Regions from separate parts of the Vibrio rubrogenes genome, predicted to be linked through region 1. Evidence: riboswitches for the same ligand, from Rfam matches in the RefSeq annotation. Region 1 holds a riboswitch; the other holds the start of a gene.
The links. A riboswitch is a leader RNA that binds a small molecule or an ion and turns the genes downstream of it on or off. The one in region 1 is predicted to bind lysine.
Positions count from the first base shown of each region.

Region 2: linked by a shared signal. The riboswitch ahead of AC55NX_RS05720 (Na+/H+ antiporter NhaC family protein) and the one ahead of lysC (lysine-sensitive aspartokinase 3) in region 1 are both predicted to bind lysine.

Region 1 covers NZ_JCARSY010000010.1:126,871-141,915, forward strand. Annotated here, with positions in the region: gene AC55NX_RS09855 (hydrogenase 4 subunit D) at 1-442, opposite strand, end outside; gene AC55NX_RS09860 (respiratory chain complex I subunit 1 family protein) at 454-1,410, opposite strand; gene hyfB (hydrogenase 4 subunit B) at 1,407-3,440, opposite strand; gene AC55NX_RS09870 (4Fe-4S dicluster domain-containing protein) at 3,442-4,047, opposite strand; gene lysC (lysine-sensitive aspartokinase 3) at 4,329-5,690, opposite strand; lysine riboswitch at 5,802-5,978, opposite strand; gene AC55NX_RS09880 (pyridoxal-phosphate-dependent aminotransferase family protein) at 6,165-7,295, shown strand; gene AC55NX_RS09885 (PglL family O-oligosaccharyltransferase) at 7,298-9,010, opposite strand; gene uvrA (excinuclease ABC subunit UvrA) at 9,098-11,920, opposite strand; gene galU (UTP--glucose-1-phosphate uridylyltransferase GalU) at 12,057-12,944, opposite strand; gene AC55NX_RS09900 (LuxR C-terminal-related transcriptional regulator) at 13,062-13,709, opposite strand; gene AC55NX_RS09905 (single-stranded DNA-binding protein) at 13,983-14,516, shown strand; gene metH (methionine synthase) at 14,610-15,045, opposite strand, start outside.
Region 2 covers NZ_JCARSY010000005.1:84,785-99,829, reverse strand. Annotated here, with positions in the region: gene AC55NX_RS05770 (NADP-dependent isocitrate dehydrogenase) at 1-1,939, opposite strand, end outside; gene AC55NX_RS05765 (pseudouridine synthase) at 2,368-3,051, shown strand; gene hisIE (bifunctional phosphoribosyl-AMP cyclohydrolase/phosphoribosyl-ATP diphosphatase HisIE) at 3,082-3,714, opposite strand; gene hisF (imidazole glycerol phosphate synthase subunit HisF) at 3,711-4,484, opposite strand; gene hisA (1-(5-phosphoribosyl)-5-[(5-phosphoribosylamino)methylideneamino]imidazole-4-carboxamide isomerase) at 4,466-5,203, opposite strand; gene hisH (imidazole glycerol phosphate synthase subunit HisH) at 5,226-5,840, opposite strand; gene hisB (bifunctional histidinol-phosphatase/imidazoleglycerol-phosphate dehydratase HisB) at 5,840-6,913, opposite strand; gene hisC (histidinol-phosphate transaminase) at 6,963-8,003, opposite strand; gene hisD (histidinol dehydrogenase) at 8,003-9,301, opposite strand; gene hisG (ATP phosphoribosyltransferase) at 9,307-10,206, opposite strand; His leader region at 10,289-10,415, opposite strand; gene AC55NX_RS05720 (Na+/H+ antiporter NhaC family protein) at 10,606-12,186, opposite strand; lysine riboswitch at 12,305-12,489, opposite strand; gene AC55NX_RS05715 (H-NS family histone-like protein) at 12,841-13,242, shown strand; gene AC55NX_RS05710 (inosine/guanosine kinase) at 13,386-14,690, opposite strand.

The DNA of each region.
Region 1 (15,045 bases):
AAGCCCCGGTGATTTCAAAAAACAACAACTGTCCCAAAATGGTTGAAGAGAAGACCAGACCGGCCATAGCTCCGATAAAGATCAGCAGAAACACATAATATCGTTTCGCACCATGCTGCGCGTGTTCTTTGTTCCCTGAACTCATATACCCCAGAGAATAGACCGCCACGATCAAGCCTAATCCGACCACGGCTACGGCAATCAGGGTGCTGACTTTATCGAAGACCAGACCAAAAATAAGGACATGTCCTACATGCAACAGAGGCACCGAAACCGCTTCGCCACCTGTCGAGAAAAAGAGATAAGACAATCCCCAGGTTCCCAATGTCGCCAGTACTGCAAAAAACTGACAGATCCATTTTGCAGACTGCTCAGAGGCAAACAGGATGAATATTGCCCCCAGAAAAGGAAGTCCAATAGTGAGTAATCCAATGATTTCCATCGTTTAATACCTCACAATCGAATGATATAAAATGCGAGTGCTAAAACAACACAAGCAAAGGCAGACCAAGTCAGCCGATGAGTATTCAGAAAACGGACACGTGCCATACTGTTTTCAACCAATGCCGCCAGAAAGAAAACGACAATGAGTTTGAGCAACAGAATCACACTCGCAACCCCCAAAGCAGTCACCGTCAGTTCGGCAGCCTTTCCCCACGGGAAGAAAATCGCCAAGAATAATTGAGCAACCACCAGCTGCTTCAGCCCCAGCCCCAGCTTCACCATCGCGAGCCCCGAGCCTGAGTATTCAGTCACCGGACCTTCCTGAAGTTCTTGCTCTGCTTCGGCTGCATCAAACGGGAGTTTTCCCATTTCGATAAACACGGCAAAAGCACAGGCAACACCGGCCAGAATCACAGGAATCGGCTGATTGAGACTTTCGGTTAGCATGCCCTGACTGATGTATCCCAAATCGGTCGAGCCGACCATCAAAGCCATCAGAAAAATTGCCAGCATTAAAATCGGCTCAACCAAAACACCTAATGTAAGCTCGCGACTACTACCGATACCACCAAACATGCTATTGGCATCAATGCCGGCTAAAGCAAAGAAGAACCGAAAAATTGCCAGTAGATAGATATCGGTGATCACATCACCGGAAATCGGAAATGGCGACACCTGAGTCAAAGTAGGCAAAGCCATCGCAATCAATAACATCGTGACAATCAGGATCCATGGCATTGCCCAGAAAATGCCGCCGGCATTCTCCGGTGCAACCGGCTGACGGCGTAGTAACTTGGCGATATCTCGATAATCTTGTAGTAACCCCGGCCCACGTCGGGAATGAATTCTGGCTCTGAGTACCCGTGAAAATCCGGTAGCTAGCGGTGTCAAAAGCAACATGAATAAAGCCTGACTAAATGCAAGCACCATCCAGCTCATCTCAGGCATATGTAGTTCAGGCATCATTTCACTCCTGATTCAAACGGAATAATAAGTAACACAATCAGTGCTATCACAATGTAGAGACAGTAGATGCGGAAATCCCCGCCCTGTAGCTTTCTCCCCCAAGTCCCGAGCTTCAGAGCCACATCACAACAAGGTCGAACCAAAAACCGGTCAAATACCGGCTCAACTGCCGCAGCTGAAATCGTGGCCTGCTGGTAGCTTCGTTTCATCCATCCCGACGGGTCGAGCAATATCCGCATCCGATAGACCGGTGAGAACATATAACGCAGGGGTTGCGTAAACCCGCTCGCCGAGACCGTCATGCGTTGTTCATAAGCATATCCGCACGCCCATGGATCACCTTGGTGACGCCGTTCGAGGCGATGTTTCTTAAACAGAGACAAGACCAGAAACGGAACAATCAACAGTACAATTAAACTGATGGTAATAACTGGTGTCGAAAGAATGGCCTGCGTGGTTGAGACCGGGTGAAGCGCGATCCCCTGCTGCACATCGATTGGGGTGATAGCCAGCGTATTGGTGGCAACATCAGAGATGTAAGGTGAAATCCACGGGGATCCGACGCCGAGAATGATACATAGCAAAGCCAGAAAACCAGTGCCGACAATCATCGACCACCCGACTTCATGGGCCTGATTGGCGACTTTGCTCCGCGGCGCACCGGTAAAACAAATCCCATAGACTTTCACAAAACACATACATGCCAAAGCCCCGGTTATCGCCAGCATCACAACAGCACCGAGCCCTGCCGTCACCATGAAGATATGATTTTGCTGGCTCATCTGGAACAAGGACTGATAAATGAACCATTCACTGACAAAACCATTGAGTGGCGGTAATGCAGAAATCGCCATGGTGCCGATCAAGAAAGTGATTGCGGTATAAGGCATCAGCTTGCCGAGTCCTCCCATGATTTCCATATCTTTGGTATGAACCTGAGAGATGACCGAGCCGGCGCCAAGAAAGAGTAATCCTTTGAATACCGCATGGTTCAGTAGGTGATAAAGTCCGCCCAACAAGCCTAAAGCAGCGAGAACCGGATGACCGGATGCAGTACCAATCATCGCCACACCGACGCCCATTAAGATAATGCCGACATTCTCCACGGTGTGATAGGCAAGCAAACGTTTGATATCGTGCTCTGCCAATGCATACATCACCCCCAGTACCGAGGAGAAAGCACCAAAGGCGAGCACCAGATATCCCCACCAAATCTCTGCACCACCGAGAAAAACGAGCCCCACTTTGATGATACCGAACACCCCAATTTTGACCATCACACCGGACATCAGTGCTGATGCATGAGAAGGCGCTGCGGGGTGAGCCTGAGGTAACCAGCTATGTAACGTGATCATGCCGGCTTTCGCGCCAAAACCAAAGAATGCCAGTAAGAAGATGACTGACGACTCCCATGCAGGTAACGACAGATGGGAAAAATCGGTGAAATTCAGGGTTCCGGCTGCCCGGTAAAGCATAAAGAAGGCAATCATGATGAGTACAGAACCGGCATGAGCAATGAGAAAATACTGCAGGCCAGCACGAATACTTTTTTCACTCTGCTCCACCAACACCAGAAAGTAAGATGCCAGTGACATCATTTCAAAGAATACGATGAAGTAAAACGCATTATCTGCCACAACTAACGCAACCATCGAAGCGACAAAGAGGTTGAGGAAAAAACTGATCCCCCAGCCACCTTTACCCTGATACTCTTTCATATAATGTAAGCCGTATATGGAGGCAGCAATGACAATCAGCGAAATAACCATCACCATAAATGCCGCTAATCCGTCAAAGCGAACAAGCAGTTGCGCAAAAGGGAAAGGACTGAAAAGCTGCGCTTGCCACACCTGATGGCTGACAAGAGCATACCCCGCGCTGATCACACCGGTGATACCGCCAATCGCAGAACACAGACTCGCAAGAGACACGTACAAAGATTCCCGTCGAGAATTGCCAAACAAGGCCACAACGCAGGCGATGAGATAACACCCCATCGATAAAGCCAACAGCGATAAAGGACTCATCATGTTATTTCTCCATATCCACAGTCAGTGAGCTGTTGGCAGTCACTTCCCTCTTGATCTTGCGGGCACGTTCCGTTGCTTCTTCACTCACCAATACAATTGCCCCGGTCGGACAGACTTCCATACAGGCAGGGCCTTCCTCTCTGAACTCACACAAATCACATTTCACCGCAATACTTTTCACACCCGGCTCCCAAGCCAAGAGATCATGACCAAACGTTCGGGGTACGGACGTAGATGGGTTACTGGAACGTGGTGTTGACGGTATATAAGTGTCATAACTGTTGGCATGAGCAATCGGGCGACTGCCATCAAGAGCAATCGCACCAAACGGACAAGCCACAGCACACAATGTGCACCCGACACAAATTGATTCATTGAGAAATATCCGGTCAGCTTCTTTGGTGATCGCCTGTACCGGGCAGACCGTTGCACACGGAGCGTCTTCACAATGACGACACATGACCGGAACCGTTGTGTCGTTATTTTTCACAACAGTCAAACGCGGGTGACTTTGCAATCCGACTTTCTGGTGAACATCAGAACAGGCAGCCATGCATGTTTGACATCCGATACACTTCTTAGGATCGGCAACTACAAATTTTTTCATAGCATCCCCTGACAGCTAAATAATCAACTAAAAGGGCAATAACCATGCCATTCGTGTGAATTTGTTTTTATTAATTAAAAATCAAATACTTAAATTGGATAATATATTAAATACCACCAATCCCGCAAATGAATCACCACGAAATCAATCACTCTCGACACTTGGTGTCGACACTATTGACGAAGCAAAGACAAGCTCAGGATTGAACGGAAAAATGTCATAAAAAAGAGGTTGGCATCGCCAACCTCTTCTGAATGTTTTTGCTTGTTTTCTCGATTGTCTTACCCGTTGTCTTGCGGCTCAAACAGATCCTGATGCAGTTTCTGAATCACACTTTTTGCATCGTCAGCATCGACAAGAAAACACAGATTATGATCACTGGCACCGTAACAAATCATGCGCATATTGTAATCACCGAGGGTACTGAAAACCTCTTTGGCATAACCTTTGGTTTCCATATGGTTACCGATCAAAGCGACCAGACTCAGATTTCGTTCGACTTCAATATGTGCGAGTTCTTCCAACTCAGCCCGGGCAGCCGCAGGCAGCTCGGGCGCACCGCCAGCCGTGTCCGTCTTATCCAGCGTAATGGACACACTGATCTCTGACGTCGTAATCAAATCGACGGAGATTTTATGCTTGGCCAGAATTTCAAAAACCTTAGCCAAAAATCCATACGCGTGGAACATTTTGGCGCTGCGAATCGTCACCATAGTTTGATTGGCCCGCAATGCCAGTGCCCGGAAATAAGGTGAATTTTCAACGCGTTTCCGAATCCAGGTACCGCCTTTCTCCGGCTCTTTTGATGAACCGACAAAGACCGGAATACCGTGTCGAAGCGCAGGAAGCAACGTTGAAGGATGCAGGATTTTTGCACCGAAATTCGCCATTTCTGAGGCTTCATTGAAGCTAATTTCAGGAATCGGGGCCGCTTTAGGCACAATGCGTGGGTCAGTGGTATAAATTCCGGGGACATCCGTCCAGATTTCCAGTCCGGATGCCTGAACCGCTTCTGCAATCAGTGCTGCTGAATAATCACTTCCACCGCGACCCAATGTGGTGGTATTGCCCTGCTCATCAGAACCGATGAATCCCTGTGTCACTACCAGATGCGTTTTACACAAGGGTGCCAGTTTGTCTTTAGCCTGAATAGCCGTCACTTCGATTTGTGGTTCAGCTCGGCCATAATAATCATCCGTGCGTAACACTTCACGAATATCAAATCTGACGGCATCGATCCCACGCTCTTTGAGAACTTGAGTCAGAATATGCGTCGAGATTAATTCGCCACAGGCAACCAAATGGTCCGTCAGTTTATTGCTGGTCTGAAAAGACGCAGCGTCCGCGAGACTTGTCACCGTGTCAAGAATCGCCTGAACCGCCTCTTTGACTGAGTCTTGTTCTTGTAACGATTCAATAATTGAAAAGTGAATATCAGATAATTGTTCTAAAATGGATGAACGTCTTTCCGCATCCTGAACACCGTTGGCAAGTTCAACCAGCAGATTTGTCACGCCAGAACAGGCACTACTGACAACAAGCTTTGTGTCCGGATTACTTTCGATGACGGCAGCACAACGACTCATTGCTTCGAAGTTTGCCACGCTTGTTCCGCCAAACTTGGCGACATTGAATGCACTCACGGCATTTCTCCCACGACTTCCTAAAATAAAAAATGTTGTGTTGGGTAACCAACGTCCAATGTTCGAAGAGAGTATTTCTAGAGCAAAAATAGAGGCGATTCGATGAAAGTAGACCTCAGAAGCTCTCCATCAGTTAGCACTGATGACAGTTGACGGGATTCAGCCCATTCACCCGACAGTCCAAATCCACAACTATGAACTGTCTCGGCACTACTCCCCCTGAATATTCTGTCTTGGAGTTGAGGCTCCACAAAATACCTGCCTGGGCAGTGCTCCTCTTCTGCTTAATAGCCTAGGTATTGAACGTTTTTGTCCTATCAATGTCAATGACAAATTGAATCACATTGGTTGATTTTCACCCAAATACTCAGATTGTAGAAAAATACTCAACTAGACTTGTGTCGGATAGCTTTCCTCACGGATAAGCGTTAGCCTGATAACTTGCCAGTAAGTGTCAATGAAAGGAGTCAGCTTGTGACTGTACAAAGTTTTTTCCCACCGCGAAGAACACTCATGGGCCCTGGCCCGTCCGATATTCACCCTCGGGTTTTACAGGCCTTGAGCCGGCCGACAATCGGGCACCTTGACCCGTTATTTATTCAAATGATGGATGAATTGAAGTCTCTGTTACAATATGCATTTCAGACCGAAAATGAATTTACGATTGCGATTTCTGCTCCCGGAAGTGCCGGAATGGAAGCCTGTTTCGTCAATTTACTGGAACCGGGAGACAAGGTTATCGTCTGTCGCAACGGTGTCTTTGGCGAACGGATGCGGGAGAATGTAATCCGTTGTGGTGCCAACGCTGTGCTGGTGGATAACGCTTGGGGAGAAAGTGTTTCTGTTGCAAAAGTCGAGCAGGCGATTCAAGAACATCCAGATGCGAAGGTGTTAGCATTTGTCCACGCAGAAACATCGACCGGTGCGCTCAGTGACGCGAAAGCGTTAGGCCATTTGGCGAAGCGGTACGGTTTGTTGACCATCGTTGATGCAGTGACCTCGTTAGGCGGTGTACCTTTAGCGGTAGATGAATGGCAATTAGATGCAGTTTATTCAGGGAGCCAAAAATGTCTTTCCTGTGTTCCCGGCCTGTCTCCTCTTACGTTTTCTCAGGCGGCGATTGAGACCATCAAAGCGCGTAAAAAGCCCGTCCAGAGCTGGTTTCTCGATCAAACATTAGTCATGGGTTACTGGAGCGGACAACAGAAGCGCAGTTATCATCACACTGCTCCGGTCAATACTTTATATGCTCTGCATGAAGCGCTTGTGCTGTTACAAGAAGAATCACTGATGTCGTCATGGCATCGCCACCAGCAGATGCATCAACAACTGAAACAGGGCCTGGAACAACTGGGGTTGGCGTTTGTGGTTGCAGAATCAGAACGATTACCACAATTGAATACAGTACGAATTCCTGAAGGGGTTGACGATGAGTGGGTTAGAGGTTACTTACTGCGTCAGTATAATTTGGAAATTGGCGCGGGATTAGGTCAGTTTGCCGGTAATGCGTGGCGCATCGGACTGATGGGATATAGTGCTCGCTCCGAAAATATCGCGCTCTGTCTGAAAGCATTGGAAGATGCGCTCACACAGAGCAAAAGATAAAATCACTCCGGGCGGGGCGGTACAAGATGCTCTTTATCTGGAAGCGTAAAGGGATATTGAGGAAATAAAAACTCAGCTTCGATGCGTGATTGCTCCGCGCGATTCATATCTCCGATATGCTGATATAACGCCATGAGCAACTGATAATATGTCGGCCTTGGCTGCCGCTGAATTAACTCAAGCAGCCAAGGAACGTAAGTGCTTAACTGCTGCTGATGCACTTCCGTATTTTTTTGCTTCAATTGATCCATGAGCTGCGCTTGCATCAATTGATCTTGCCATACTAAAGGTACATACCTTTGTCCCTGTCGTGAGATATGCTGACCTTGCTGGTATTGCATCAATAAGCTTTGAGCCCACAACAACGTGCCACAATAAAGCATTGTTAAAATAGGGAGCAATATTCCGACTCCATGTAACCCTCGGATTGTCAGGCGATGGATAGGCACACTTCTGTATTTTGCGACACGTTGGTCAACCCAAAATAAGAGAATGATAAATGTAATCCAGTGAATTGCAGACTGGCTGAATACATCATCGACCTGACTCGCCATTGCTATCGGAAAAAGTAGCGACAATGTCGCGAGACGGGTTTTAGGTTTAGCGCCATAGATACGCCCCAAGACAAATAAAGCTGCCAGCGTGATTGCAAAGATCGGTAAAAGTCCGCCTTCAATCCCCCAATAAAGCACTTCATTATGCGGATGTGATAATCCTGCTAAAGGCGATGGATAGTTTGGGTTCAATTGATGTTGCCGGGCGCTGTAAAGCACATACTCTTCTTCAAAGTGCCCGTAGCCATACCCCGTAAACGGTTTCTCGATAAACATATCGATAGTTTGAGCCAGACTGTCCGATAACGGTGACAATCGTTTGACAAACTGAGCGTTAAACGGTGTTGTATAAAGCGCCTGGATCAGAATAAAGCCGATCAGCAGACCGAGCATAATGGAAATACCCCATCCCCACAGTCTTTTCCGACTGGCAAACCGATACAGATAAGGAAATATCATCACAATACCGATTAAGGTCACGCCCCACCCCGTAACCGAGCGAAGCAACACCAATAGAGGCATACAGAGTAATGGCGTGATATAGAGCAGACTGGCAATGCTAAATTGGGCCTGATACTTTTTCAAATGTCGGGAAAGCAAATAACCTGATGCAAGAAGACCGGTTGCAAGATACGTCACGAATATATTGACCGAGGGAAATACTCCCAGTGGCACTCGGGCCGGATCGACCAATAACTGATAATAAGCCAGCCCGCTTTCAACCAATGCAGACAGCACGATCAACCAGATCAGTCGGTGTTTATGCTTGTTGCTAAAGCGGAACTGCTGAAGCACAACAAAAAGAATAAATCCGCCCCACAAAGCGATCACACGATACGTCGCAAGCGCGACAGAGGCATGGTCATAAAACAGCGGCAATGTCAGCAGTAAACAGCAGACCAAGAGACCGAGCGTCAGTTTTGAATATCTGATTTTCCGGGCTCTGATAACCTGAAATAAACCGACGGAAATAGCAATACTGACCCAAAACCAAGTCGTAATATTAAATAGCAGTGTTAACCCAACGCCTCTATTCAGGTCACTCGGAAAATGCAGGAAAATGAGGTATAGCATCCCGAGAACAAATAAAAAAGGTCGATTTAAAGGCAGTTTTACCGGAGATGGTTCGAGCCTCGTTCCCTGTACAATCAGTATCGCCATAGTCTCATTCATGTTGTGGGGGAGACGATGTTGCTACGTAAAATGACGCTGTTACGCTTCGTCTCCCTACAGGAAGTATGATGGAAGTTATTCTAACATAGGTTTCAAAAAACGTGCGGTATGAGAGTCCGTGACTTTGGACACATCCTCCGGTGTACCTTGAGCGATGATTTCTCCGCCGCCTTGCCCACCTTCAGGCCCCAGATCGACAACCCAGTCGGCCGTTTTGATCACATCTAAGTTATGTTCAATCACCACAACAGTATTGCCATGATCTCTCAACCGGTGAAGTACCGTCAGCAATTGCTGAATATCGTGGAAATGCAGCCCGGTTGTTGGCTCATCAAGAATATACAAGGTCTTTCCTGTATCGCGCTTAGAAAGCTCTCTGGCAAGTTTGACCCGCTGAGCTTCACCACCGGACAGCGTGGTAGCCGCCTGACCTAAACGAATGTAAGAAAGCCCGACATCCATCAGTGTCTGTAATTTTCTGGCAATCACAGGAACCGGCTCAAAGAAAGTTCTGGCATCTTCCACGGTCATTTCGAGCACTTCGTCAATGGTTTTGCCTTTATATTTCACTTCCAAAGTCTCTCGGTTATAACGTTTCCCTTTACAGATATCACAGGGCACATAAACATCTGGCAGGAAGTGCATTTCAACTTTAATGACCCCATCGCCCTGACAGGCTTCACAACGTCCGCCTCGAACATTAAAGCTGAACCGTCCCGGCTTATAACCTCTGGAACGGGACTCCTGCGTTCCGGCAAATAACTCACGAATCGGGGTAAAGATTCCGGTATAAGTTGCAGGGTTAGAACGCGGTGTCCGGCCAATCGGGCTTTGGTCGATATCAATCACTTTATCAAGCTGATCCAATCCCTTAATTTTTTTGTAAGGTGCAGGCTCTTCCGCACTCGCCCCATTGAGTTCAATGTGGGCGATTTTATAGAACGTGTCATTAATTAAAGTCGATTTGCCTGATCCCGAAACACCGGTGACACAGGTAAACAGCCCAATAGGGATCGTCAAAGTCACATCTTTGAGATTATTGCCGCTAGCTCCGAAGAGTTCGACCACCTTCTTCGCATCAAAAGGGGTTCTTTGCGTAGGAATGTCTATCGATTTTTCACCACTCAAATATTGGCCGGTCAATGACTCCGGTGTCGCAATCACTTCCTCGACATTTCCTTGAGCAACAATATGTCCGCCATGCACCCCGGCTCCCGGCCCAATATCGACAACGTAGTCAGCCATCCGAATGGCATCTTCATCATGTTCGACGACAATTACGGTATTGCCTAAATCACGCAGGTGCGTCAGCGTTTGCAGTAATCTTTCGTTATCCCGTTGATGTAACCCAATCGAAGGTTCATCCAGAACATACATCACTCCGACCAGACCCGCTCCGATTTGGCTCGCTAAGCGAATTCTTTGCGCTTCCCCACCGGACAGCGTTTCAGCGCTTCGGGAAAGATTGAGATAATTTAAGCCGACATTAACCAGAAACTGCAGTCGGTCATTGATCTCTTTCATGATCTTTTCTGCAATTTGTGCTTTTTGCCCCGTCAGTTGCAACGACCCAAAGAAAGTCAGTGCTTCAGCAATACTCAGTTCAACAACCTCGGGAAGCGTGGTTTCATTGACAAACACATGGCGAGCTTCTTCCCGAAGCCGGGCTCCGTGACAACTGGCGCAGGGTTTGGTCGAGATAAATTTAATCAAATCTTCCCGGACTGAATTCGATTCCGTCTCTCGATAGCGCCTTTCCAGGTTACTCAGAATTCCCTCAAAAGGATGATATTTTACTCGGGTATCGCCGCGATCATTGACATATTTAAACTCAATCGACTGTGTTCCTGAGCCTTGCAGAATGACATTTTGGATTTTCTTCGGTAATTTTTCGAAAGGTGTCGTCAAATCAAAATCATAATGTTCAGCAAGTGACGTCAGCATTTGAAAATAATAGAAGTTCTTTTTGTCCCAGCCACGAATCGCCCCATTTGCCAAGCTGAGACTTTTATCCTGAACGACTCGGGATGGATCAAAATATTGTTGAACACCTAAACCATCACAAGAATGGCAGGCGCCGGCTGGATTATTAAATGAGAACAGACGCGGCTCCAGTTCCTGCATACTATAACCACAATGTGAACAGGCAAAATTAGATGAGAATATGATTTCATCTCCCGCCTCATCCATCGAAGTGACAACCGCAATGCCACCAGACAATTCTAACGCGGTTTCAAAAGACTCAGCCAAACGCTGTTGCAAATCTGAACGGACTTTAAAACGGTCAACAATCACCTCAATCGTATGCTTTTTATGAAGCTCTAATGTCGGTGGATCTGAGAGATCACTGATTTCCCCATCAATTCGGGCGCGAATAAACCCTTGTGCAGCAAGGTTTGCCAGTGTTTTGACATGCTCCCCCTTCCGTTCTTTGACAATGGGAGAGAGCAACATCATTCTTGTGCCTTCCGGAAGATCAAGCACTTTATCAACCATCTGGCTAATCGTCTGTGCGGCCAGAGGGGTATGATGCTCCGGACAGCGCGGCTCCCCGACCCGGGCATAAAGTAAGCGCAGGTAATCGTAGATTTCAGTGATAGTACCGACTGTTGAACGTGGGTTATGTGAAGTTGATTTTTGTTCAATAGATATTGCCGGAGACAGACCTTCGATATGATCAACATCCGGTTTTTCCATTAAAGACAGAAATTGTCGGGCATAAGCCGACAGAGACTCAACATACCGTCTTTGCCCCTCAGCATATAACGTGTCAAAAGCGAGGGAAGACTTCCCTGAACCGGATAATCCTGTGACAACGATAAGTTTGTCACGCGGAAGTGTCAGACTGATATTTTTTAAATTGTGGGTACGAGCGCCCCGAACGTCAATACTATCCATCTTCTATGCTCTGGTAACATGTGGCAATGTCCTAGTATTACATAGAGTCAGATATGAGCAAAGTCTTACTGTATAAAAAAACAGTGTTTTGATAAAAGAATGAGCGACTCATGTCGCTCATTCAGCAGTCATCAAATCAAGCCGAAATGGCTTGTTCATCTTTCTGCGTTGAATGTTTATTGAGTTCAACTTTGTCTGAATTCTTCTGATAAAGATGCTCGAAACAGTAGTTCGTTGCTTCAATATAGCCTTCAACACTACCACAGTCGAAACGATGTCCTTTAAATTTATAGGCCAACACGCATCCGGCTTTCGCCTGTTTTAACAAAGCATCGGTAATTTGAATTTCGCCACCTTTACCGGGTTCGGTCTGTTCGATTAAATCAAAGATATCTGGCGTCAGAATATAACGACCGATAATTGCCAGATTACTTGGTGCAGAACCAGCCTCTGGTTTTTCGACCATATCATCTACCCGGAAAAGATCATCTTTGATCATTTCACCGGCAATCACACCATACTTGTGTGTTTCATCTTCAGGCACTTCCTGCACAGCGACGATTGAACAGCGGAATTGTTTGAATAACGCCACCATTTGGGCAAGAACGCCATCACCTTCACTGACACACAGGTCATCAGCAAGTACAACGGCAAACGGTTCATCACCGACAAGTTCCCGGCCAGTAAGAATGGCATGACCCAGCCCTTTCATTTCACGCTGACGAATATAAGTAAAATTCGTGGTTTCAATGATTTTACGAATGTCGACAAGCAATTTTTCTTTGTTGGTTCCTTTGATTTGGTGCTCCAGTTCATAGTTCATATCAAAATGATCCATGATCGAGTGCTTTCCTCGCCCAGTAACAATACACATCCCATTCATGCCTGCCTGAATAGCCTCATCAACACCGTACTCGATCAAAGGTTTATTAACGACCGGCATCATTTCTTTCGGCATAGATTTGGTTGCGGGCAAAAAACGAGTTCCATAGCCAGCTGCTGGGAAGAGACATTTTTTAATCATATTATCGTTACCTTGTTGTATTCAGGTTTTCCATCAACTTCATTCACTGTACCACGACTTACTCTGCAAGGTGATTTTGGATTGAAAAGATATGGTCAAATCATACTACTGACTCATTTATGAGACTAGATTTTGTTTTGCCCATGTTGTGGCTTGAGTTCGGTTTTTCACAGATATTTTCTTGAAGATCTGATACAGGTGTGACTTGACCGTGAACTCACTGATGAACAGGTTATCTGCAATTTGTGTATTCGTTGCCCCCGTTTTCAGACAGCGCAAAATTTCCAGCTCTCTGGAAGTCAGAGATATCGCTGCACTGACATTTTTGTTATTAAATAAATGTCGGTAGTAATGAAGAAGCTGACCACAAATATGTCGCGGTAAATAAATTTGCCCGTCTCGAATCTCGCGCAGTGCAGCAATGATCAGTTCAATCGGGTCACTGCGATAGAAGAGTCCTTTCAGATTGCCTAACTGGAGGAGTTCTTCTGTTCTTGGGCGTTTCTCAACATTGATCACAACCGTTTCGAGGCATAAATCCAGTGTGTTGCACATATCCAAGCGGGATAGCAATACTTCTTTTTGCTGATAATCAAACAGGAGTATTTTGTGCCGATCGGTCTGATGGGACAGCATAAATTGCCGGGGTTGAATTTTTGGGAGTATCTGTCCCAGCGCGACCTCGATTTCATGATAGAACGTTGAAGGTTCTTGATTATCAGGATAGAGGATATAAAGCATTCTGCTGTAATTTGATCTTTTCATGGCCTTGTCGGTGTGCTGATGGAATATCGAACAACATGCCAGAACATAAAAAACTCTTCTAATTCAATGAATTATTTATCGTGCAGCTTCTTATAGCATTGAAAATATGAAGTCTATCAGTTTTAAAAAAATCGAGTGGTATTAAAAAAAGTGGTGTGATTTCCAAGACTTTTAGATGAATTGCGATCAGAATTAAGTAAGGGAGTTGAGACCTTTATCAAGCGTGGTATCCTATGCGCTGAATAGATACATCATGAGATGACGGAGCAAAGCATGGCAAGCCGTGGAGTAAACAAAGTTATATTAGTTGGGAACCTTGGAAGTGATCCTGAAGTTCGTTACATGCCAAGTGGCGGTGCAGTTGCGAACATCACTATTGCGACGTCAGAAACATGGCGCGATAAAACGACGGGTGAGCAAAGAGAAAAAACCGAATGGCATCGTGTTGCCCTGTTCGGGAAAGTGGCAGAAGTCGCAGGAGAATACCTACGTAAAGGTTCTCAGGTATATATTGAAGGACAACTGCAAACACGGAAATGGCAAGATCAAAGCGGTCAGGAACGTTATACGACTGAAGTTGTTGTTCAAGGGTTTAACGGTGTGATGCAAATGCTGGGTGGACGTCAGGGAGCAGGGTCTGGTGGCCAAGCTCAGCCTGGGGTGCAGTCTCAACAACAAAATAGTGGCTGGGGACAACCTCAACAGCCTCAATCACAAGCGGCTCATCAGCAACCACAGCAACAATCTGCACCGCAACCACAATACAATGAGCCACCAATGGATTTTGACGACGACATTCCGTTCTAGGCTTATGTTTATACCTGACTCATCGGGTAAATTATAGCGTAATAAAGCCCCGTTTACGGGGCTTTATTAGTACTCAGTGAGACAAAAAACTGATTAATCCATATTCGGGGCAAGCCACTTTTCGGCTTCTTCCCGCCCCCAGCCTTTTCGTTCGGCATAGCTCAGAAGTTGGTCTTCCTGAATCCCCGCGACAGCAAAATAACGGGAATCCGGATGAGAGAAATACCAGCCGGACACAGATGCACCAGGCCACATGGCATAACTGGTTGTCAAAGACATCCCGATCTTCTCTTCAACCTGAAGCATTTCCCAGATAGTGGCTTTTTCCGTATGCTCCGGACAAGCCGGATAACCGGGAGCAGGCCTGATGCCCTGATATTTTTCTCGAATGAGATCATCATTACTCAAGCTCTCATCGCCCGCATATCCCCAGATCTCTTTGCGAACCCGTTCATGGAGGTATTCAGCAAAAGCTTCAGCCAAACGGTCGGCAACGGCCTGAACCATGATGGCATTGTAATCGTCCCCT
Region 2 (15,045 bases), on a different contig from region 1:
TGTTTTCATCCAAGAATACGCCAGTTGCTTTATCCAACGCATCAGCAAGGATCTGAGCTTTCTTGTTGTTCATCGTCACGCTGAGATGCTCTAACGATGCCGCCAATGCCAAAAATTCGCCCAGCGAATCCCAACGTAAGTGATTCTCTTTTTGCACTTGCTGTACATGTTTCGGTGCTGAACCGCCGGCACCCGTTTCAAACAGGCCACCGCCATTCATCAGCGGAACGATAGACAGCATTTTTGCCGAAGTGCCCAATTCTAAAATCGGGAATAGATCCGTCAGATAATCACGCAGCACATTACCAGTCACAGAAATTGTATCCTGACCGTCTTTCATCCGAACAAGGGTGTATTGAGTCGCTTCTACTGGCGACATGATTTTAATATCAAGTCCAGAGGTATCATGTTCCGGTAAATATTGCTCAACTTTCTTAATCAACTCAGCGTCATGAGCACGCTCTGGATCCAACCAGAAAATTGCTGGTGTCTGGGATAAACGTGCACGAGTAACGGCCAGTTTGACCCAATCTTGGATCGGTGCATCTTTAGCCTGGCACATCCGGAAGATATCACCGGCTTCAACCGTTTGTTCCAACAATGTATGACCGGTACGGTCAACCACTCGGACAACACCGTCATCATCGATGACAAATGTCTTATCATGTGAACCGTATTCTTCCGCTTTCTGAGCCATCAGACCAACGTTTGGTACACTGCCCATCGTGGAAGGGTCAAACGCACCGTGTTCTTTACAGAAATCAATCACGGTCTGATAAACACCGGCATAACAACGATCCGGAATCACAGCTTTGGTATCTTTCTGCTGACCATCCGGTCCCCACATCTGTCCGGAAGCGCGAATCATCGCAGGCATCGACGCATCAACAATCACATCACTCGGCACATGCAAGTTGGTGATGCCCCGATCAGAATCAACCATCGCCAGTTCAGGGCGGCTCTGGTAAACAGCCTGAATACTGGCTTCAATTTCTGCTTTCTGCTCGGCCGGCAATGATTGAATTTTCGCGTAAACATCGCCAAAACCGTTGTTGACATCAACACCTAACTGCTCAAACAACTCACCATATTGAGCAAAAACGTCTTTATAGAAGACCTTGACCGCTTCTCCAAAAATCACCGGGTCAGAGACTTTCATCATGGTGGCTTTCATATGCAGAGAGAACAGAACATCTTGCGCTTTGGCAGCTTCGATTTCCTGCTCAAAAAATGCATTCAGGGCTTTTTTACTCATGATCGAGGTATCGATAATCTCTTTATCGAGCAGCGCAAATGGCTTTTTCAGTACCTTGGTCTGACCATCTTTGGCAACAAATTCAATGGAAACTTCGGTGTCCCCCTGAATCGTCACAGACTTTTCAGTACCAAAGAAATCCTGCGTTTCCATCGATGCAACATGTGATTTGGAATTGGCTGACCATGCACCCATTGAGTGTGGGTTCTTCTTCGCATAATTCTTCACAGACAAAGGGGCCCGACGATCAGAGTTACCTTCACGCAATACAGGATTCACCGCACTACCTTTGATCTTGTCGTATGTCGCTTTCACCGCAGCTTCTGCATCATTGCTTGGTTCTGCAGGATAATCCGGCAGGTTATACCCTTTTTCCTGTAATTCTTTGATAGCAGCTCTCAACTGAGGAATCGACGCTGAAATGTTGGGTAACTTGATAATGTTGGCTTCCGGCGTTTGAGCTAAATCACCCAGTTCACTTAAAGCATCGCCAATACGCTGTGCTTCAGTCAGGCATTCAGGAAAATTAGCGATAATACGCCCAGCCAGAGAAATATCCCGTGTTTCAACGTTAATCCCTGACGATGCGGTAAAAGATTTGATAATGGGCAATAAAGAATAAGTTGCAAGAGCGGGTGCTTCGTCCGTAATCGTATAAATAATAGTAGGTTTGTCTGTAGGCATGAACTTTCCCTATCTGTTCTTAACAACCCCATGTGATTGTGGCAGTTAGTTATGTGAATATCTGAGATGTCCTGAGTGATTGTTCAGGCCACTCTTAATGAATCACTCATGCCGTATCGAAAGCCCTTCGCAAATATCCGATACGGATTCGTGAGTGAATGATTGCCATACCCAAACGACTTCGGAGCATCGTGTGGTGTTTTTCTGTTCACTCTGTACGATTCGCTGAGCATTATCGTACCAAAAGCAATCCGGGTATATTACGGCCTATCGAATGACAGGCTGATTGAGTATAATTAAACGAAACTGAAGAAATAGTCTATCATCCACACTTCATTATCGTATCAGAGCGCGCAAATAATAGCTTAAACTCAACATTGTGAAAACTCAGAAATACAGTTCATTTACAAATTTGCAAGGAAGTTAACATGTCTTTCCCGTCACGCAATCCCTCCTCGTTGCGTCGCTCAACGAATCAGCGGTCAAAAAACGCAAAACTTTCTCAGCGTTTTCCACATCATTCCAAGCATTCAGGACAGAAAAAATCACGTCCCTTGTCTATGCCTGAAGAGAGAAAGATCATCTTGTTCAATAAACCCTATGATACGCTGAGCCAGTTTACAGACAGTGATGGTCGCCAAACACTGGCTGATTTTATTCCAATCAAGGATATCTATGCCGCAGGCCGATTGGATCGAGATAGTGAAGGTTTGATGGTGTTAACCAATGATGGTCAGTTGCAGGCTAAGCTGACACAACCGAAGTCCAAATCGCCCAAAACTTACTGGGTACAGGTTGAAGGAGCACCTGCAGAATCAGATCTTGAGCAACTCAGACATGGCGTAACACTCAAAGATGGCCCGACACTTCCTGCAATGGCCGAAATCATTCCTGAACCTCAGATATGGCCGCGCACACCACCGGTCCGCTTTCGTGCCGCCATTCCAACCACTTGGCTAGCGATCACAATCATTGAAGGACGCAACCGTCAGGTTCGACGAATGACTGCACATATCGGCTACCCGACACTGCGCCTGATTCGTTATTCAATCGGTGATATGACATTAGGATCGTTGCAACCCGGAGAATGGCAAGAAATCAGCGCTTTTTAAGGCGCTAATTTCGTTGATAACGCAATTCGGCTATCGATGACGCTCTTTGAGTTTATTGATGACATCGTTCATCGATAACCCCTGATCTTGCAACAACACCAACAGATGATAGATGAGATCGGCAGACTCGCAGACTAGTTCCGCCTTATCGCCCGACGTCGCTGCAAGCGCGACTTCAACGCCTTCTTCGCCCACTTTTTGCGAAATACGCTTGGTGCCACGGGCGTACAGACTGGCAGTGTAGGAAGATTCGGGATTGGCTTGTTTACGCTCGCCCAAAAGCTGCTCCAGCTGGTGAAGCCACACCATTTGTGACTCTTCTTGCTGCTCTGAGTCCCAACAACTGGTTGTCCCGGTGTGGCAGGTCGGCCCGACCGGATCGACTTTAACCAGCAACGTGTCATTGTCACAATCCAGTGCAATATTTTTCAGCTGTAACACATTGCCGGAGGTTTCTCCTTTGGTCCATAAGCGCTGTTTCGTCCGCGAAAAAAACGTGACCTGTTCAGTCAATACGGTTTTTTCCAGTGCAGAGTCATTCATATACCCCATCATCAACACCTGACCTGACTGAAAATCCTGTATGATCGCAGGAACCAACCCCTCAACTTTGTCCCAATCAATCCGCTCGGAAAGGGATGCCAGTGTTTCACTACTACTCATAATCTCACCTCGATCCCTTCTGATTTTAAATACTGTTTAAGTTCAGCAATATCAATGATCTGTTTATGGAATACCGACGCCGCTAATGCACCGTCAACATTGGCCTGTAAAAATGCCTGAGCAAAATGCACCATTTCACCCGCACCACCGGAAGCTATCAAGGGCACATTGCAAACTTCACGGACCATATTCAGTTGCTGAATATCATATCCCTGACGCACCCCATCCTGATTCATCATATTCAGTACAATCTCACCGGCACCGCGTCGCTGTACTTCCTGTACCCAATCTTTGGTTTGCCATTGAGTTGCTTTGGTGCGGTGCTCATCTCCGGTAAACTGATACACCTGATATTGACCGGTTTGCTGATCAAAGTAGGAATCGATCCCGACCACAATACACTGCACACCAAATCGATCTGCAAGGGTGGTAATCAACTGTGGATCGGCTAAAGCAGGTGAATTGATCGACACCTTATCCGCACCAAACTCTAGAATACGGGCCGCATCTTCAGCGCTTCGAATGCCTCCAGCAACGCAAAACGGAATATCGATCACTTCGGATACCCGCTGAACCCAGCTTTTATCCACCACGCGGCCATCACTGGATGCGGTAATATCATAAAAGACCAGCTCATCGGCACCTTCTTCAGCATAGCGCTGTGCCAGAGGCACGATATCACCGATAATCTCGTGATTACGAAACTGTACGCCCTTGACCACCTGACCATCTCTGACATCAAGACATGGGATTATTCGCTTTGCCAACATGCAAATGCCTCCTCTGCGGTAAACTTACCATCCAATAGTGCCCGGCCAACAATCACACCTGCCACCCCAGAACCTTTTAACGCTTGAATATCATCCAGAGAGCCAATTCCCCCGGAAGACTGAAATGCAATTTGCGGATATTGACGACAAAGGTCAATGTACAGATCGACATTCGAACCACTCAATGTGCCATCACGTGAAATATCGGTACACAATACATGTTTCAAGCCGACGGTCAGATAATCTTCAATTAAAGACTCAATCGTGGCCCCGGAATCTTCCTGCCACCCCGAGATTGCCACCCGACGTTGCCCGTTAGCGTCAATATTAATATCCAGCGCCAGTACAATTTTTTCCGGGCCGTACTGTTGCATCAATGTCTTGACCAATTCAGGCTGCTTGACAGCTGTCGAACCCACCACAACCCGTTGTGCTCCGGCCTGAAGCAGATCCACCATATCTTGCTCGGTTCGAACGCCTCCCCCGATCTGAATGTTTGCCGGGGTACCAGCCAGTAAACGGGCAATCAAGTCTAACTGGCGGGCTGATGTATCTTTCGCGCCGGTCAAATCGACCAGATGCAACCAGTCAGCACCAGCCTGATGGTAACGATTGAACTGCTCAACCGGGTCAACTTTATACTCAGTCACTTGTCCGTAATCCCCTTGAAACAGGCGGACAACCTGACCATCAATTAAATCTAATGCAGGTATAATCACAACAATATCCCTTGTCTGCTGCTCAGAGTTCTAAGAAGTTCTGAATCAATTTCGCACCGGCTTTACTGGAACGTTCCGGGTGGAACTGAACCCCGTAATAATTGCCGCGCTGAATGGCAGCACTGAATGGCTGGCCATAATCACACTCGGCAATAGTGTAGTCCCCGACCGGCATCGCATAACTGTGAACAAAATAGAAATAATGGCCACGTTCAATCCCTTTAAATAGCGGATTGCCCGTTGCAGTGACGGTATTCCACCCCATATGTGGCAACGGTAACGCACCACTATCCATCCGTTTCACGATGCCTTCACAGAGACCGAGACATTCGATAATAGTATCACTGTCATCCATGACTTTTTCTTCGGAGTGTGTGCCAAGTAGTTGCATTCCCAGACAGATACCTAACAAAGGTTTCTCGACCTGTTTAACTAAGCCGACCAAGTCTCGTTCTCTGAGGTTTTTCATCGCTTCTTTCGCTGTACCAACACCGGGCAAAAACAGTTTATCCGCGGCTAACACCACTTCCGGTTGCTTTGAAATTGTGACCGAATGACCGAGTCGTTCGACAGCAAACCGTAAGGACGACACATTGGCACAACCCGTATCAATAATGACAACTTTTTCCTTCGTCATTACAAAACTCCTTTACTGCTGGGTAATTCATTGCCTTCTATTTTGATCGCTTGACGGAGTGTCCGACCAAACACTTTAAACAGGCTCTCAATAATATGATGATCATTGTCCCCCACAGAAGAGAGATGCAGTGTACAAGCCAGTGTATCAGTCAGCGAGCGGAAGAAGTGGTAAGTCATTTCCGTTGAAAAGTCACCGACTTGCTCACGAGAGAACTGGGCGTCAAATTTGAAATAAGGACGGCCGGACAGATCCAGAGCACATTGTGCCAAACACTCATCCATTGGCAGCGTAAAACCAAAACGACCAATACCCCGTTTGTCTCCCAGCGCTTCTTTGATCGCCTGTCCTAAAGCTAGTGCGGTATCTTCCACCGTATGATGATCATCAATGTGTAGATCGCCTTGAACCTGAGCCGAGAGACTGAATCCACCATGAGTAGCAATCTGATCGAGCATGTGATCGAAGAACCCGAGCCCGGTTGCGATTTGATTGTTACCCGCTTCATCGAGATTAACGGTAATGACGATATCCGTTTCTTTAGTCCGACGAACCACTTCTGCCGTTCTTGGCGCTGTAGTCAGCTGTTTAACAATCGCCTTCCATCCCATTGTCTGTGGATTGTATTGAATACCGCGAATTGCCATATTTTCAGCGAGCTGCAAATCGGTGGCTCGGTCACCAATCACTGCGGAACGCTGAAAATCCACCCGTCCTTCCTGTAAATACGGTTTGACCAAACCAAGTTTAGGCTTACGACAGCTACAATTATCCGCTTCAAAATGCGGACAGATCAGCACATCATCGAATATCACCCCTTGTGAGGTAAAAATATCCATCATCATTTGGTGCGGGGCATCGAAATCAGCTTGGGGATAACTCTCTGTTCCGAGACCATCTTGGTTGGTCACCATCACCAAACGATATCCGGCATTCTGGAGTGACAAGAGACTGGGAATGACATCTGGTTCAAGCTTGAGTTTATCGAGGCGATCCACCTGAAAATCAATCGGTGGTTCAACGATTAACGTGCCATCCCGGTCAATAAATAAAATCTTTTGTTGTTTGCTCACAGAGACATCCTTTTATTATCGGTCAAACTGTCCATTACTGATCCATTCGTTACTGATAAAAGCGGCGAATAAACGCTAAGGTTTTTTCACACTCTTCCCGGCTGCCGGCACTAATCCGGACACAATTTTCAATCGGTGAATTGCGTAAAATCATCCCGTTATCCCATGCGGCTTGAAATAATGCATCACCATCAGGAAACTCAACCAACAGACCATTTCCCCAGCCATCGAATACCGTCACCCCAGGAATAGCAGAGAGCCCTGCCTGAAGGTAAGCGCGATTGGCGTTAATCTCCAAGGTCTGGTATTTCATCCGCGCCAAACCACTTTCTGACAGCGCTTGCTGAGCAATTTCAGAAACCGGATAAGGAACAGGATAAGGGGCAATGACTTTGAGTAATACTTGAATTAATTCGGCATTGGCCAGTGTATATCCGCAACGTAAGCCCGCTAACGCGAATGCCTTCGACAACGTGCGCAAAATAGCCAGATGCTCGTACTGTTCCAACAGATCAACCGTCGAAGCCTGTGGGCAAAAATCGATATAAGCTTCATCCATCACCACAATGGCGCGGTCTTTGGTCAGCTCCAGCAGTGCTACAATGTCTTCCCGAGCGACTAAATTCCCGGTCGGATTATTCGGACTACACACAAACACCACTTTGACGCCATCTAAATTAGCTTCGATAGCTGGCAAATCCAGTTGCCAGTCGGAAGTTAGCGGCACCACTTTTCTTGCGACACCAATCGTCTCAGCACTGATGGCATACATGCCGTAGGTGGGCGGGCAGTAAAGAATCGCATCTTCACCCGGCTCACAAAAAGCACGAATGACCAGCTCAATGCCTTCATCTGCGCCCCGCGTCGTCAAAACTTGCTCCGGTTGAACACCGGCATAAGCGGCATAAGCAGAGAGCATCCCTTCCGGCTGACAGGAAGGATAACGATTCAATCCGGACAAATTCAGTTGATAGGTATTATCAAAAGGCGATTCGTTGGCATTGAGCCACACATCCCCACTACCGCCGATGCGTCGGGCAGAAAGATAAGGGGTTAATTGTTGAACCTGTTGTCTGGCCAGTTTTTTCATTACGATTCCGCCTTATTTAATTTTTCAATACGAAGCGTCACAGCGCGTTTGTGCGCATCCAATCCTTCGGCTTCAGCCATTGTCACCACTGTCGGTGCCAGTTGACGCAACCCATCGGCTGAAAGCTCCTGAACCGTCATGCGCTTACTAAAGTCAGCCAACCCAAGGCTGGAATAAGTTCTGGTGTAGCCATAGGTCGGTAAAACGTGATTGGTTCCGGATGCATAATCACCGGCAGATTCCGGAGACCAGCGGCCTAAAAAGATTGAGCCGGCATTGTCGAGTAATGGCAGTAATTCTCGCGGATTTTTCGTCTGCACGATCAAATGTTCCGGGCCATAGATATTAGAAATCGAAACTGCCTGTGTCATCGATTCGGAAATAATCACCAGACTCGATGCCAGTGCTTTTTCGGCCGTCGCCGCGCGGGAAAGAACGCTGAGTTGAGACTTCACCGCATCAGTAACCTGATCAGCAATAATCGGTGATGGTGTCACAAGAACAACTTGAGAATCGGGGCCATGCTCGGCCTGACTGAGTAAGTCGGCGGCAATAAACTCTGGGTCAGCGGTCTCATCGGCAATGACCATGACTTCAGAAGGACCGGCGGGCATATCGATCGCTGCACCACGAAAATCGTTACTCACCTGACGTTTGGCTTCCGTCACATAAGCATTGCCCGGCCCAAAAATCTTATCGACTTTGGCAACAGATTCTGTGCCATAAGCCATCGCTGCAATCGCCTGTCCGCCTCCGACATTATAAACTTCATCAATCTGACACAATTTGGCGACATAGAGAATTTCGTCGGCAATCGGTGGCGGAGAACACAAAACGACTTTCCGGCAACCCGCAATTCGAGCCGGTACGCCTAACATCAAAACCGTTGAAGGAAGCGGCGCACTCCCGCCCGGGATATATAAACCGACGGTATTAATCGAACGTGTTATCTGTTCACAAACCACCCCGGGCATCGTTTCAACTTGAATCGGCTGGGGAATTTGTGCTTTATGAAATTTGGTAATATTCGTGTAAGCCTGATCAAGTGCCTGTTTCATCTCTTCGGAAAGACGCGCTGAAGCAGCTTGAATTTCCTCTGCTGAGACTCGAATATTCTCAGGGATCACATGATCGAATTTCTCAGTCAGCTCTCGGAGCGCCTGATCACCATTCTGGCGAACTTGTTCAATCACCGCAGCGACAGCAGCCGTGACACTTGCACCTTCAATGATCGCTGGACGCTCCAGAATCGAAGCTTGCTGGTCTTTGTTTAAAGATTGCCATACAACCGTTCTCATTATGATCACTCCATCATTTTTTCAATCGGCAGAACCAGAATCGAGCTGGCCCCCAAGGCTTTCAAATGTTCCATTGTTTCCCAGAACAGGTTCTCTGAACTCACCAGATGCACCGCAACTTTTGATTTGTCGGCTGACAGTGGTAATACCGTCGGATCTTCCGCTCCGGGCAGTAATTGCTTAATTTCTGCCAGTTTATCCACGGGGGCATGGAGCATAATATATTTCGACTCTTTCGCCTGCTGAACACCGTGCATCCGAGTCAGTAGCTTATCGATTAAAGCAACCTTATCCGCGGCAAAATCACCACGGCGCTGAATCAGCGTCGCTTTAGACTGGAAAATCACTTCGACTTCTTTCAGGCCATTGGCTTCCAGTGTTGCACCGGTTGAAACTAAATCAGCAATTGCATCAGCAAGTCCTGCTCTGGGGGCAACTTCAACCGAGCCTGTCAACATACACGTGGTAAAAGGAATATCCTGACGATCCATATAAGCTTTTAGCAGATGAGGATACGTTGTCGCAATTCTCATCCCATTCAAATCTTGTGGGCCGTTGTAACTCTTATCTTTATCAATCGCAATCGACAAACGACACCCACCGAACTCCAGACGTCTTAAAGAAACGAATTCATTCGGTTCATTTAGCGCCAGACGATCCAAACGGACTTCTTCAAGTACGTTTTCACCGACAAACCCCAAATCCACGACCCCGTCCATAATCAATCCCGGGATATCGTCATCACGGACTAACAGTAAATCAATCGGCATATTCAGTGAGTGAACGACCAAACGTTCCCCCATCACATTAAACTTCACACCACACTGCTTCAGGAGTGCCATACATTCCTTGCTCAGGCGACCTTTCTTTTGGACTGCAATTCTCAGGCGTTGTTGTGCTTGCATAAATAATTCCTTGTCAATCATTGTTGTTCTTTTCAGTATCCATTCAGCTTTTGAATGTCAGCTGTTTCTTAATGTAAAGCATATAAAAAAACCCTCGGAATTACTCCCGAGGGTTGATTGAATTTTTTCATTTCACCACCGGGAGAATCTTATCTCCCGGGTATGCGCTCATCTCCCGAAAGATAACTTAGGGATGATGATGGTGGTGAATGTTCATAACGAAACTGTTTTTCATAAAGCTTCTCATAATAAAACTGCGCATACTTGGAAAAATCTTTAACTTGCCTATCAAGTTTTCTTCACACTATACAAGCTTGAGGGGTTTTGCAACCCCTCTTTTGACTTTTTATGCAAATAATCTTCATAAGACAAATCGTACCCGATAAAACTGAGTCATCATCAGGCATGCTCAGAAAGCCGATCTTGGGATTGCTGTCGAATACGGAAACCAAAACAGATAATAGCAAACACAGCAAATGTAACCAGCAGCGACAAGCTAACGGAATCACTCAGCCCTAAAACGATATAACCAATCAGCGAGATAAACGCCACTAACAGAGCATAAGGAAGCTGTGTCGAAACATGATCAATATGGTTACACCGCGCCCCGGTAGACGACAAGATTGTTGTGTCAGAAATCGGAGAACAGTGATCACCAAAGACGGAGCCTGCAAGTACCGCCGCTAACATTGGCATCATCAGCGCCAGTTCGGTTGCGCCAGCAATATCCCCGGCAATCGGTAACATGATGCCAAACGTTCCCCACGATGTACCGGTCGCGAATGCCATAAGCCCCGACAACACAAACAGAATAGCCGGCAACCAGTGTACCGGAATGTTACCTTGAGCCATCGACGAGAGATAAAGCCCGGTCTGCATATCTTTAATCACCGCACCAATCGTCCAGGCGAAAAACAGCACTAAGATAGCCCCGAACATTGACTTCATACCGATTAGCAGCGTTTTCAAGATGGTAACCGGTGGCATTCGTTGTCTCAATACCGAAAACAGCGCCATCAATAGTCCGACTAAACCACCGTCAATCAAAGACATTCCCACATTCGTATTTTCAAACGCCCCTAAAATACTAAATGTTTCACCTGCAGCCGTCAGCGACTGCCAACCGGTAAAGAGCATTGCAGCGACGGTAGCAATCACCAATGCCACTATCGGCACAATTAAGTCACGCACTCGTCCTGATTCACTTTCTTGAATATCGAGCTCCTCTTTGAGTTCTGCGGCCTGATCATTGCGCCCGATTCCGGATGCAACACGATGTTCGTGATGCTTCATCGGACCGATATCCAATTGAAAAACGATCATCGCAAACACCATTAATAAAGCAAAAATGGCGTAGAAATTCATCGGAATTAACTCAACATATGCATTTAACGGCGTGTATTCTGTCATACCGTGGGAAACTAAAATACCACCGATAATGGTCATAATATACGCGCCCCAGCTGGAAGCGGGCATGATGATACACATAGGTGCCGCAGTTGAATCAAGAATATACGCGAGTTTTGCGCGTGAAACACCAAACCGGTCAGTCACCGGGCGGGAAATCGAGCCAACCGCCAGACTGTTAAAATAGTCATCGACAAAAATGAAAACACCCAAAAAAGCAGCAAGCAACTGAGCACCTTTATTGCCCTTCACTTTTTTATCGGCCCACAATGCAAATGCCCGTGTACCACCGGAAAGCGTCAATATTGCAGTCATCATCCCTAGCAGGAGGAGAAAACCGATAATGCTCATGTTCCAACTGTTAATTGCGCCATCTTCAATCACCAGTGCATAAACTTTGCCTTGAATGTAATCAAATGAAGAAAACAAAGAATAATCGTTCAACAGGCAAGCACCTAACAAGATGCCAACGCCTAAAGAAAGCAGCACGCGTCTGGTCAGGATCGCCATACCCAGCGCAACAATCGGTGGAAAAAGAGATATTAAGGAGGAGGAAAAATCAACTAATGTCATGATCTTCAATAACCAATGATTAAATATGGTAAGAGACCTACTGCATTGTAATTATATGAATAACCTGTCTGCGTCATTCAAAGATGAACTAAGTGAAAAACCATCTAGTTTCACCCAGTCCTACAGTAGCGCTCCATAGTTATACAAATAAATAGACTATGGCAGTGTTGCCCCTATTCGGGAACAACCCCAGCAAACGGCCTCTGATAAACACGTTCACTTCGGCAAAAAAGCCTTTCAACCAAGGTCATAGGCATCACCCTACCCTGATTTACTTATCTTAATTGCACCTCTACACGGACTAGAACAATTCACCACTACTTCGACAGAGTAACGGCAGTATATGTTGATGACCGAATTAGAACGCGCCCATTGTACAAATACCGGAACCATTTGCAATAGGTTTATCTTTGCTTTAAATCAAAAAGCTCAGTCAAGCAATAGGCTTCGTATTAATCTCAATGAATAACTCAAGTTAACAAATCAAGCTCATATATGATATTCATCGTAATTAATGATAATTTGACACAAGCATTTACAATAATTTACGATTCTGCCAGTTTTTTTATATATTATTAGTTCGCTAATGTTGTCATAATAAATATCTGCGTTTATTATTCCGTTGTGTTTAAATAAAGTTGTGGGAATAACAAAATGTCGGAACTAACTAAAACTCTACTGAATATTCGTAGCTTACGCGCTTATGCACGTAATTTAACACTCGTTCAGTTAGAAGAAGCTTTAGAAAAACTGACCTCTGTCGTTGAAGAACGTCGAGAATCAGAAGAAAAAGAACGGGCAGAAAGAGAAAAGCAAGAAGAAAAGCTAGCTCAAATTGCTGAACAAATTGCACAAGATGGTATCGATGTAGACGCGTTAATTTCTGCACTTTCCACCGAAGGTAAGACAAAAGGTAAACGTGCACCACGCCCAGCGAAATATAAATATATCGATGAAAACGGTGCAGAAAAAACCTGGACAGGTCAAGGTCGTACACCATCAGTAATTCAAAAAGCCCTTGATGAAGGCAAGTCTCTGGATGATTTTGCGATCTAATTCCAGAAACGTAAAAAATAAAAGGCTCCTCATGGAGCCTTTTTTATTGTCTCTTACTCAGGATAATTATATGAACCTTTGTACGAAACCAATTATTCTTTGCGAAACATTTTACCCGCTTTTCCCGCGCTGAATTCTTTTTGTTATCGTTCCCAATATGCTTCTTCCAAACTATCTTCTTTTTCCGGTAAGCCTTTTGATAATCTTGGTGAATGTTGACTTAAAACTTCATAGCTTGCTCTATTAGAATACTTACAGACTTGGGAGAACGATGAATAAGTAATAGAATCATATTGATGCTTAATTGAATTCGGTACATTCATTTTATGATATCTATTTGCCGCCATGTCATGTAATAAAGCAGATAATGCGGCATCACCGGCACCATTGGTGTTTTTAATCACTTCAGGCCCCCCCATATAAGGCGCAATGTGTGAGTACACTCGGATCGGATGAGTGCAACACTGCTTCATCATCGGCCGGCTAAATTCGTAACGGTTAAATTCAGGAATACTGCCCGGCAATAAAGGCAAACTGGTTTGGCGTTTAGCGTCATCTTCTGTATATCCAGCCATAAATAAACCGAGCGGTCCTGCTGTACACAATACCAAATCTACCCATTCAAGAGCCTTATTTGCAGCCATCAACGGATCGGTTTCTCCGGTTAAAGCGTGTCCTTCATCTTCATTCATCGCAACTACCGTAACGTTCTGCTTCAAAAAGTCTTGCCAAAAAGCTGGATCCTGTTCAATGACATGTTTTGTCCCCAGCGTTAATACCACCGGAACATGATATTTTTTCGCATATTCTATCGCCTTCATCGTTGCTTGGGGCATCGGATCACCCGGTTGACAACGAATTAAATATGCCGTTAAAACCAAAGCAGAAGCCGATTGAAAAATATGCTCCGGAATACTTTCTGCCCGGAGTTGATTCATTTGACCTTCGCTAATAGCAAAAGTTCGTTCGCCACTTGAAGTAATCAATGTAAAGCAACGTCCAATAGCACCATCAATCCCCTGTAAATGGTTCAAATCTACCCGGCTGGACGTATTACACAAATAACGATAACCATAACTACCGATCCCAATATTCTTGCACATGACGCCTAATAAGATAGAACGGTCATCAGCCAATACAGAATAGTTATGCAAAGTATTACCGATTGTGCCACCAGCATACTCATTAGTCATCAGATGCTTTTCAACCAATTCAGAATAAAGTAACTCTGCGGTTTCATCCTGAATAACTAAAGAATGCCCAAGACTTAACCCATACCGTTGAATTAGATCCTCATCGACGATCGCTTCAATATCAACAATTACTTGGTCAATACCAATAACATGAGTCTGGGGAGAAGTTTTTCGTTGGGAGCTCCGTAAAATGAGCAAATCTCGTTCATCGACAGGAAAATAATGTTTTGACTTACGCTGGCCGGGAAACTTCATATGTAAATTATCGTGAATTAAAAGACTGCGTAAGTTTAGCCGCCAATATAGTCTCCGGCAATGGCTCGAACAACAGTAATCGATTTCAAATCAAAAATTAAGATATGCTTAACAGCAACATATGAAATCTAGCGCGTGAATATGGATGCAATAAAAATTAATTTTATAAAACCATTATATCCGTTCCAAATTTTTCAGTATTTCTAGCCCAAGACAAACTTGACAAATAAATCATCAATGCATATTGAATAACAAAAAAATCATGCCCGTTCTAAACAACTATTTTTATAACAATTACATATATTTTGGACTCATTCGATGACTGTTTTTTATGTATTTTGTAACTACTGTTTCG